One region of the Pseudoalteromonas sp. SR43-7 genome, then DNA from elsewhere that is predicted to be linked to it. Evidence: predicted binding sites of a transcription regulator. Region 1 holds the regulator's gene; each other region holds the start of a gene.
The links. The regulator MetJ, encoded in region 1, represses methionine synthesis genes. The targets are predictions, from matches to a motif close to TAGACGTCTAGACGTCTA.
Positions count from the first base shown of each region.

Region 1 (3,293 bases):
TAAGGGTATCGTACCCCAAGACTCCACCTCTCACTTTAACTTAAATTGCAGGATACCATCGCGTTATGTCTGACTTTCGTGAACAAGCACTACATTATCACTCACATCCCGTACCTGGTAAAATTAGCATTGAGCTAACAAAACCAGCTGAAACAGTTCAAGACTTAGCCCTAGCTTATAGCCCAGGTGTCGCTGAGCCTGTACGTGAAATTGCCGCAGATCCTGCAAATGCATATAAATATACCGGTAAAGGTAACATGGTTGCGGTTATCACTAATGGTACTGCAATTTTGGGCTTGGGTAATTTAGGTCCTTTAGCGTCTAAGCCCGTAATGGAAGGCAAGGCGTTATTGTTTAAACGTTTTGCAGGGCTTGATTCTATTGATATTGAAGTAAAGCACAAAACAACAGAAGACTTTATTAACACGGTTGCCAATATTGCTGACACATTTGGTGGTATTAACCTTGAAGATATTAAAGCACCAGAGTGTTTTGAAATTGAAAAAGCATTAATAGAGCGTTGTAGCATTCCTGTTTTTCATGACGACCAACACGGCACCGCCATTGTGACGGCTGCCGGCATGTTAAATGCGCTAGAAGTACAAGGTAAATCAATTGAAGATGCAATAATTGTATGTTTAGGTGCAGGCGCTGCTGCAGTTGCGTGTATGGAACTGTTAATTAAGTGTGGTGCACTGCGTGAACACATTTATATGCTTGACCGCAAAGGTGTTATTCATACTCGTCGCGATGATTTAAACGAATATAAACAGCTTTTTGCTAACAATACCGATAAACGCACATTGCAAGATGTAATTGCAGATGCTGATGTGTTTGTTGGTGTTTCGGGTCCTAACTTGTTAGCTGCCGAAGATTTAAAACTAATGGCAGAAAAGCCGATCGTGTTTGCATGTTCAAACCCAGATCCAGAGATCGATCCTGCACTTGCTCACGGCGCACGCAACGATTTAATTATGGCAACAGGGCGCTCTGATTACCCTAACCAGGTTAACAATGTTTTATGTTTTCCGTTTATTTTCCGTGGTGCACTTGATGTACGTGCAAGCGCGATTAACGATGAAATGAAAATTGCTGCAGTTGAGGCTATTCGTAGTATTGCCAAAGAGCCTGTACCTGCAGAAGTTTTAAAAGCCGCAGGCGTAGATAAGCTAGAGTTTGGTGCGCAGTATATTATTCCAAAACCAATGGATCCGCGTTTACTACCGCGTATAGCTAAAGCTGTAGCACTTGCTGCGGTAGAGTCGGGTGTTGCGCAAATTGACTTGCCTGAAAATTATATGGCGTAATATATAACGCTTAAACAAAAAAACCTCAGCAATGCTGAGGTTTTTTGATTAAAAAGGTAACGATTTATTCTTCGTTTAAAATAGGCACTTCTAAACCCATTTCTTGCATTATCTTTTTAACTTCTTCTGGTACTTTTTCTGCGTTGTCTTTACGTAGGTCATCGTCATTTGGTAAAGGTTGGCCAGTAAATGCATGCAAAAACGCCTCACATAGCAATTCACTATTTGTTGCATGGCGAAGGTTGTTGATTTGACGACGCGTACGCTCATCCGTTAAAACTTTTAATACATTTAGCGGGATCGAAACGGTGATCTTTTTAACTTGCTCTGATTTTTTCCCGTGTTCTGCGTATGGGTGAATATACTCACCATTCCATTTAGCCATAAGATGTATCGTTGCCTCAGATTATTAATTTCTCACACGGTATAAAAAGCGTGTAAATATGCGTGAAATTCTATCGATTTAAAAAAGATAGTCAAATAATAGATACCGATCTATCTTAATAAGCCTATTTGGGATGTAAAAATAAGCTCACTTTTGTGAGCTAAAATGTGGTACTAGCAAACGCCTTTCCTAACTTTAGCCATCTAGAGCTTTAAAATACTTTGACTTATTAAAACGGATAACTTACTCTTTTAGACGTCTAAACATCCAAATTAATCAGGTGACGAATATGAGCGAAAAAAACAAAGCGACCATTGCTGTACGTAACGGCGTTGATGCTGATAAACATCATGGTGCAGTGGTGCCGCCAATTTATTTATCAACGACTTATTCGTTTGCCGACTTTGATACTAAGCGTGAGTATGATTATGGCCGCAGTGGTAACCCTAATCGTGATATTTTAGCAGAGACGCTTGCTAAGCTTGAAGGCGGCGCTCGCGGCATAATTACGGCCACTGGTATGGCAGCCGTGCATTTAGCTACTCAGCTACTTAACAGTGACGACACGTTAGTAATTCCACATGATTGTTATGGTGGTAGCTATCGTTTATTTACATCGTTACAAAAACGCGGACTATTGAAGCTTGAAGTATTAGATTTAACAAAAGAAGAAAGCCTTCAACAAATTTTAGCAATTAAACCTAAGCTTATTTGGATAGAGACTCCAAGTAACCCAGTACTTCGTTTAACCGATATTAAAGCGGTTACCGATGTTGCTAAGCAATGCGGTGCATTGGTTGCCGCAGATAACACGTTTTTGTCTCCTGCCTTACAAAACCCTATTAAGTTTGGTGTAGATATTGTGGTGCATTCAACCACTAAATATATTAACGGGCACTCAGATGTAGTGGGCGGCGCTGTTATTGCTGCAACACAAGAGCTTGGTGATGAGCTTGCTTGGTGGGCAAATAATATTGGTATTACGGGCGCGCCTTTTGATAGTTATTTAACGCTTCGTGGTCTACGTACTTTAAATGTGCGCTTAAGGCAGCACCAAGAAAATGCGCTAGCAATAGCTAAGTACCTTGAAAGTTCCAATTTTGTAAGCCAAGTTTACTATCCAGGACTTGAGTCGCATCCTCAACATGAGCTTGCTAAAGCACAACAACTTGGCTTTGGTGGCATGGCTAGTTTTGATATTAAAGGCGATATAAACGACGCTGCAGCATTTTTAACAAGTCTTAAAACGTTTAGTTTAGCTGAGTCACTAGGTGGCGTAGAGAGTTTAATTTGTCACCCCGCAACTATGACGCACGCAGGCATGGAGGCAAAGGCACGTTTAGAAGCGGGTGTGGGCGACACGCTTATTCGTATTTCGGTTGGGATTGAAGATATACACGATTTAATAGCTGACTTTGAACGAGTATTTGAACTTGTAAAACCAGGGCAAAATAAAAATGTTGGCCGTGTAGGCAAAGGTGCTGGCACTCCTGATGGAAACGTTAAATTAAGTGCAGCCCGTCCAGCGCTTTGGTAAGTAATACCAATCCCTAGGGCGTGTTGATCTTTGGTGGGTGAATTTGCAGCAGTATGTTTGGTTT
Region 1 is NZ_JACJDY010000024.1:71,841-75,133, forward strand. It holds gene H5087_RS16700 (malic enzyme-like NAD(P)-binding protein) at 66-1,307, shown strand; gene metJ (met regulon transcriptional regulator MetJ) at 1,372-1,692, opposite strand; gene metB (cystathionine gamma-synthase) at 1,982-3,229, shown strand.

Region 2 (3,293 bases), on a different contig from region 1:
TTTCGATTAGTATTAAATCGGCGCCGCCTTCCATTAATGCAAGGGTAGACTCTACATACGCAGTAACCAGCTTATCAAAGGTAACGTTTCGGTAACCCGGATCGTTTACGTCTGGCGAAATTGAACACGTTTTAGAGGTCGGCCCTAAAACACCGGCTACATAGCGCGGTTTTTCTGGCGTTTTAGCCGTAAATTCATCGCAAATTGCGCGTGCTAATTTAGCCGACTCTAGGTTTATTTCACGGCTTAGGTTTGCCATGTCGTAATCTTCCATCGAAATAGTGGTCGAGTTAAACGTGTTGGTTTCGATAATATCGGCGCCCGCTGATAAAAAACCACGATGAATATCAGTGATTAAGTCGGGCTTGGTTAGGCTTAATAAATCGTTATTGCCTTTAATTAATACATGCCAGTCTTTAAAACGCTCTCCGCGATAGTCTTCTTCTTCTAGCTTATGATCTTGGATCATGGTGCCCATAGCGCCATCTAAAATTAAAATGCGTTCTTTTAATGCGGCACTTATTTCGGCTTGTTTATTATTTGTAGGCGCGTTATTCAGCATAGTTGTTAGTCCTCACGTCTTGGCTAACTAAATTAATATCATACGGTGTGGTTTGGTACACGTAGTAATTTAACCAGTTCGAAAAAAGTAAAAAAGCATGGCTTTGCCACGTTTTTGAAGGTTGTTTGGTTGCATCGTCATCCGGAAAGTAATTTTCGGGCTTTGGTGCATTAGGGCTTTTTTTACAATCGCGCTCGTATTCTGCTTTTAGCGAGTCGGCGTCGTACTCTGGGTGGCCGGTTATAAACACTTGGCTACCTGATTTATTTTTAAGTAAGTAAGCCCCTACTCGCTCAGAACCTGCCAGAACAACGAGTTCTTCACAGGCGTTTATTTTATTTATATCAATATGGCCGTAGCGTGAGTGCGGTACCAAAAAGGTATCGTCGAATCCGCGAGTCAGTGCACCGTGATCAAAATAACACTGGTGAGTAAATACGCCACACAGTTTATCGTCTTTTAAATCGCGTTTTAAATTGTAACGGTGATATAACGCTGCATGCGCTGCCCAACACGAAAATAACGTAGAGGTAACGTGTTGCTCAGCCCAATCAATAATGACCTTTAGCTCATCCCAATACGCTACATCGTCGTATTCTAAATGGGCAAGTGGCGCACCGGTTACTATTAATGCATCGTAATTGTTGTCTTTAACCTCAGAAAAATAACGGTAAAAGGTATCAAGGTGCTCTTCTGAGTTGCTGCTACTGCGGTGAGTGTCGAGGCGCAGTAGTTCTACGTTTACTTGCAAAGGTGAGTTGGCAAGTAAGCGAATAAACTGAACTTCGGTTTCTACTTTATTAGGCATTAAGTTTAAAATAGCCAAACGCATTGGGCGTATTTCTTGCGTTTTTGCACGACTTTTTGGCATTACAAATACGTTTTCTTGACGTAAACGTGCAATTGCCGGCAACTCGTCTTTTACTGTAATTGGCATACTTTACTCCTGCTCATAAAAACCGAGGCTTAATTATGAACTGAAAGTAAAAAATATCAACCTCTAGATGTATAGATGTCCAAATGAAATTTATTCATGATTTTATATTTTACTTACAAGCATGCTTTGGTGCTTTAAAACCCGCCATTCGTTGACTGTTTCACCCGTCAGCCACTACAATACAACATTGAAATTTTTATTATTATTTGAAGGCTTTCCTCCATGGTTTTACCTGATAAATTTATATTCTCGATGAGTCGAGTATCTAAGGTTGTGCCACCTAAGCGCACTATCTTAAAAGATATTTCGTTGCACTTTTTTCCTGGCGCTAAAATTGGTGTGCTTGGTTTAAACGGTTCTGGTAAATCTACGTTACTGCGTATTATGGCCGGTGTTGACCAAGATTTTGAAGGTGATGCACATCCTCAGCCTGGTACTAAAATTGGTTATTTACCGCAAGAACCTATTTTAGACGAAAGTAAAACAGTACGTGAAACTGTTGAAGAAGCTGTTGGCGAAGTTAAACATGCACTTAAACGTCTTGACGAAGTGTATAACGAATACGCCATGGAAGACGCAGACTTTGACGCACTTGCAAAAGAGCAAGGCGAGCTTGAAGCTGTTATTCAGGCGCACGATGGTCATAACATCGACAACGTTTTAGAACGCGCAGCTGATGCACTTCGCCTGCCAGAGTGGGATGCTAAAATTGAGCACCTTTCAGGTGGTGAGCGTCGCCGTGTTGCTATATGTCGATTATTACTTGAAAAACCAGACATGCTTATTCTTGATGAGCCTACTAACCACTTAGATGCTGAGTCGGTTGCATGGTTAGAGCGCTTCTTACACGATTACGAAGGCACTGTTGTGGCAGTAACGCATGACCGTTACTTCCTTGATAATGTAGCTGGTTGGATATTAGAGCTTGACCGTGGTGAAGGTATTCCATGGGAAGGTAACTACTCTTCTTGGCTTGAACAAAAAGATGCGCGCTTACAGCAAGAACAAAAATCTGAAAAAGCTCGTCAAAAATCAATTGCGCAAGAACTTGAATGGGTTCGTTCAAACCCGAAAGGTCGTCAAGCTAAGTCAAAAGCACGTATGGCTCAGTTTACTGAAATGCAGCAGTCTGATTACCAAAAACGTAACGAAACTAACGAGATGTTTATCCCACCTGGTCCGCGTTTAGGTGACCAAGTACTTGAAGTAACTAATCTTCGTAAGAGTTTTGGCGATCGTGTTTTAATTGATGACTTAAGCTTTAGCATGCCAAAAGGTGCCATTGTGGGCATTATTGGTGCGAATGGCGCGGGTAAATCAACACTGTTTAAAATGATAAGCGGTGAGCAAACGCAAGACAGCGGTAGCATCAGCGTTGGCGAAACAGTACACCTAGCTACTGTTGATCAGTTCCGCGACGGTATGGACGAAAGCAAAACTGTTTTCCAAGAAATATCAGACGGACAAGACGTACTGAAAATTGGTAACTTTGAGTTCCCAAGCCGAGCATATGTAAGTCGCTTTAACTTTAAAGGTAACGATCAGCAAAAGTTTGTTAAAGACCTATCAGGTGGTGAGCGTAACCGTTTACACCTTGCTAAGTTATTAAAAGCTGGCGGCAATGTGTTACTACTCGATGAGCCAACCAATGACTTGGACGTTGAAACACTACGTGCACTGGAGAACGCTATTTTAGAGTTCCCAGGTTGTGTAATGTGTATCTCGCATGACCGTTGGTTCCTTGACCGTATTGCTACACATATTTTAGATTACCGCGACGAAGGTCAAATTAAC
Region 2 is NZ_JACJDY010000001.1:157,741-161,033, reverse strand. It holds gene H5087_RS00745 (homocysteine S-methyltransferase family protein) at 1-562, opposite strand, end outside; gene metA (homoserine O-succinyltransferase) at 552-1,499, opposite strand; gene ettA (energy-dependent translational throttle protein EttA) at 1,722-3,293, shown strand, end outside.
Region 2: the regulator MetJ is predicted to act here: its motif matches at 1,564-1,581, upstream of metA (homoserine O-succinyltransferase).

Region 3 (3,293 bases), on a different contig from region 1:
GCCGTTTTTAATTTTCTTCAACACTTTTTGCTTAAAGGCCAGCGGCTGCACGAAGTGCATCAGCTTTATCTGTACGTTCCCAAGGGAATTCGTCACGACCAAAGTGGCCGTAAGCCGCTGTAGGAAGGTAGATAGGGCGCTCTAAATCAAGCATTTGAATTAAGCCGTAAGGGCGCAGGTCAAAGTGTTCACGAATAAGCTCGATTAAACGGCTTTCTTCTAACTTGCTTGTACCAAACGTTTCAACGCTGATAGATGTAGGCTCTGCAACACCGATTGCGTAAGAAACTTGTAATTCACATTTATCAGCAAGGCCAGCCGCAACTACGTTTTTAGCAACGTAACGTGCAGCGTATGCAGCTGAGCGGTCAACTTTTGATGGATCTTTACCAGAGAAAGCACCACCACCGTGACGAGCCATACCACCGTATGTATCAACGATGATTTTACGACCTGTTAAACCACAATCGCCCATAGGTCCGCCAATTACAAAGCGACCCGTTGGGTTAATGAAAAATTTAGTCGCGCTTGTAATAAGCTCTGCAGGAAGTACCGGCTTGATGATAGTTTCCATCACCGCTTCTACTAAATCTTTTTGTGAAATGTCTTCACTGTGCTGAGTAGATAGTACTACTGCATCAATACCTACTGGCTTACCATTTTCGTATGCAAAAGTAACTTGAGATTTTGCATCTGGACGTAACCAGTTAAGCTCGCCGCTTTTACGTACTTGCGCTTGGCGCTGTACTAAACGGTGTGAGTAAGTAATTGGCGCAGGCATTAGCACTTCTGTTTCGTTACATGCGTAACCAAACATAAGACCTTGGTCGCCAGCACCTTGTTCTTCTGGGCTAGTGCGGTCAACACCTTGGTTAATGTCAGGAGACTGTTTACCAATAGTGTTTAAAATTGCACATGAATCTGCATCGAAACCCATGTCTGAATGCGTGTAGCCAATTTCACGTACTGTTTTACGTGTAATTTCTTCAATATCAACCCATGCGCTAGTAGTGATTTCACCACCAACCATAACCATACCTGTTTTTACGTAAGTTTCGCACGCAACACGGGCATGAGAGTCTTGCTCTAGGATAGCATCAAGTACCGCATCAGAGATTTGATCGGCGATTTTATCCGGATGACCTTCAGAAACTGATTCAGAAGTAAATAAATGTTTTGCCATTGTATTTCTGCTCACAAATATTGCGCTTCACAAACGTCGGTATTAGCGCTAAAAAATTAAGGGGCGTATTTTATCGAAAACAAAACACCTTGCATAGTGTTTTTACGCCTAGACGTCTAAATAAAATTACTAATAACTTTTTGGTCTTAAAAAATATTCATAATGCCTCACTTTTATAGGGTTTTTAATTGCACACAGCCCCCACAATAAGTAAGAATGGTCGATATAAACAAACCCAAGTTACTTGGGTGCATAAACAAACACATAAATACCCGCGCAAATACACATAAAGGTAGGAGAATTCATGCCATCTCGCAAAGAACTTGCAAATGCTATTCGCGTCTTGTCAATGGACGCAGTACAAAAGGCCAAATCTGGTCACCCTGGAGCCCCTATGGGCATGGCTGATATCGCAGAAGTATTATGGCGCGATTATCTAAAGCATAACCCAACAAATCCAGAGTGGGCTGACCGAGATCGATTTATATTATCGAACGGCCACGGTTCAATGCTTATATATTCTCTATTGCACCTAAGTGGTTATGATTTACCACTAGACGAAATTAAAAACTTCCGTCAAATGCATTCTAAAACACCAGGTCATCCAGAATATGGTTATGCACCAGGAATCGAAACTACTACGGGTCCATTAGGTCAAGGGATCACAAATGCCGTAGGTATGGCAATTGCCGAAAAAGCACTTGCTGCACAGTTTAACCGTGAAGGTCACGATATTGTTGATCACTTTACCTATGCATTTATGGGCGATGGCTGCCTTATGGAAGGTATTTCTCATGAAGCAGGTTCACTTGCAGGCACATTAGGTCTGGGTAAACTTGTTGCATTTTGGGATGACAACGGCATCTCTATCGATGGTGAAGTAGAAGGTTGGTTTACAGATGACACACCAGCTCGCTTTAAAGCATACGGTTGGCATGTAATTAGTGGTGTTGATGGCCACGACAGCGATGCTATAAGTGCTGCAATTGCAGAAGCTAAAAGTGTTACCGATAAACCATCACTAATTTGTTGTAAAACAATTATTGGTTACGGCTCACCTAATAAATCTGGTAGCCACGATTGTCACGGTGCACCACTAGGTGATGACGAAATTAAAGCGTCTCGCGAATTCTTAGGTTGGACTGGCGATGCGTTCGAAATTCCTGATGATATTTACGCACAATGGGACAGCAAAGAAAAAGGTCAACAGCTTGAATCAAGCTGGGACGAAAAATTTGCAGCATACGCAAAAGCATACCCAGAGCTTGCAGCTGAATATAAGCGTCGTATTAATAACGAACTGCCTGGCGATTGGGCTGAAAAATCTCAAGCGTACATTGAGCAATTACAAGCAAACCCTGCAAACCCAGCATCTCGTAAAGCATCGCAAAATGCATTAAACGCATTTGGTCCGTTATTACCAGAATTTATGGGTGGCTCAGCTGATTTAGCAGGCTCAAACTTAACAATTTGGGATGGCTCTAAAGGTTTAACACACGACGATGCAAGCGGTAACTACATTTACTACGGTGTACGTGAGTTTGGTATGTCGGCAATTATGAATGGCATTGCCCTTCATAAAGGCTTTATTCCTTACGGTGCTACGTTCTTAATGTTTGTTGAATATGCAAAAAATGCCGTACGTATGGCTGCATTAATGAAGCAACCAAGCATTTTTGTATACACGCACGATTCAATCGGTTTAGGTGAAGATGGTCCAACTCACCAACCAGTAGAGCAAATTGCAAGCATGCGTTTAACGCCTAACTTATACAACTGGCGCCCATGTGACCAAGTTGAGTCGGCAATTGCATGGCAACAAGCTATTGAGCGTAAAGACGGTCCTACATCGTTAATCTTTACTCGCCAAGGTCTTGAGCAACAAGCGCGTGACGCACAGCAATTAAGCGATGTTAAAAAGGGTGGTTACATCCTTAGCTGTGACGGCAATCCTGAAATTATTTTCATTGCGACGGGCTCTGAAGTGCAACTAGCACAAGATTCAGCAACTGAGCTACGCAGCCAAGGTAAAAAGGTACGTGTTGTATCTATGCCATGTACTGATGCCTTTGAAGATCAAAGCGCAGAGTACAAAGAAAGCGTATTACCG
Region 3 is NZ_JACJDY010000001.1:47,836-51,128, forward strand. It holds gene metK (methionine adenosyltransferase) at 32-1,183, opposite strand; gene tkt (transketolase) at 1,488-3,293, shown strand, end outside.
Region 3: the regulator MetJ is predicted to act here: its motif matches at 1,285-1,302, upstream of metK (methionine adenosyltransferase).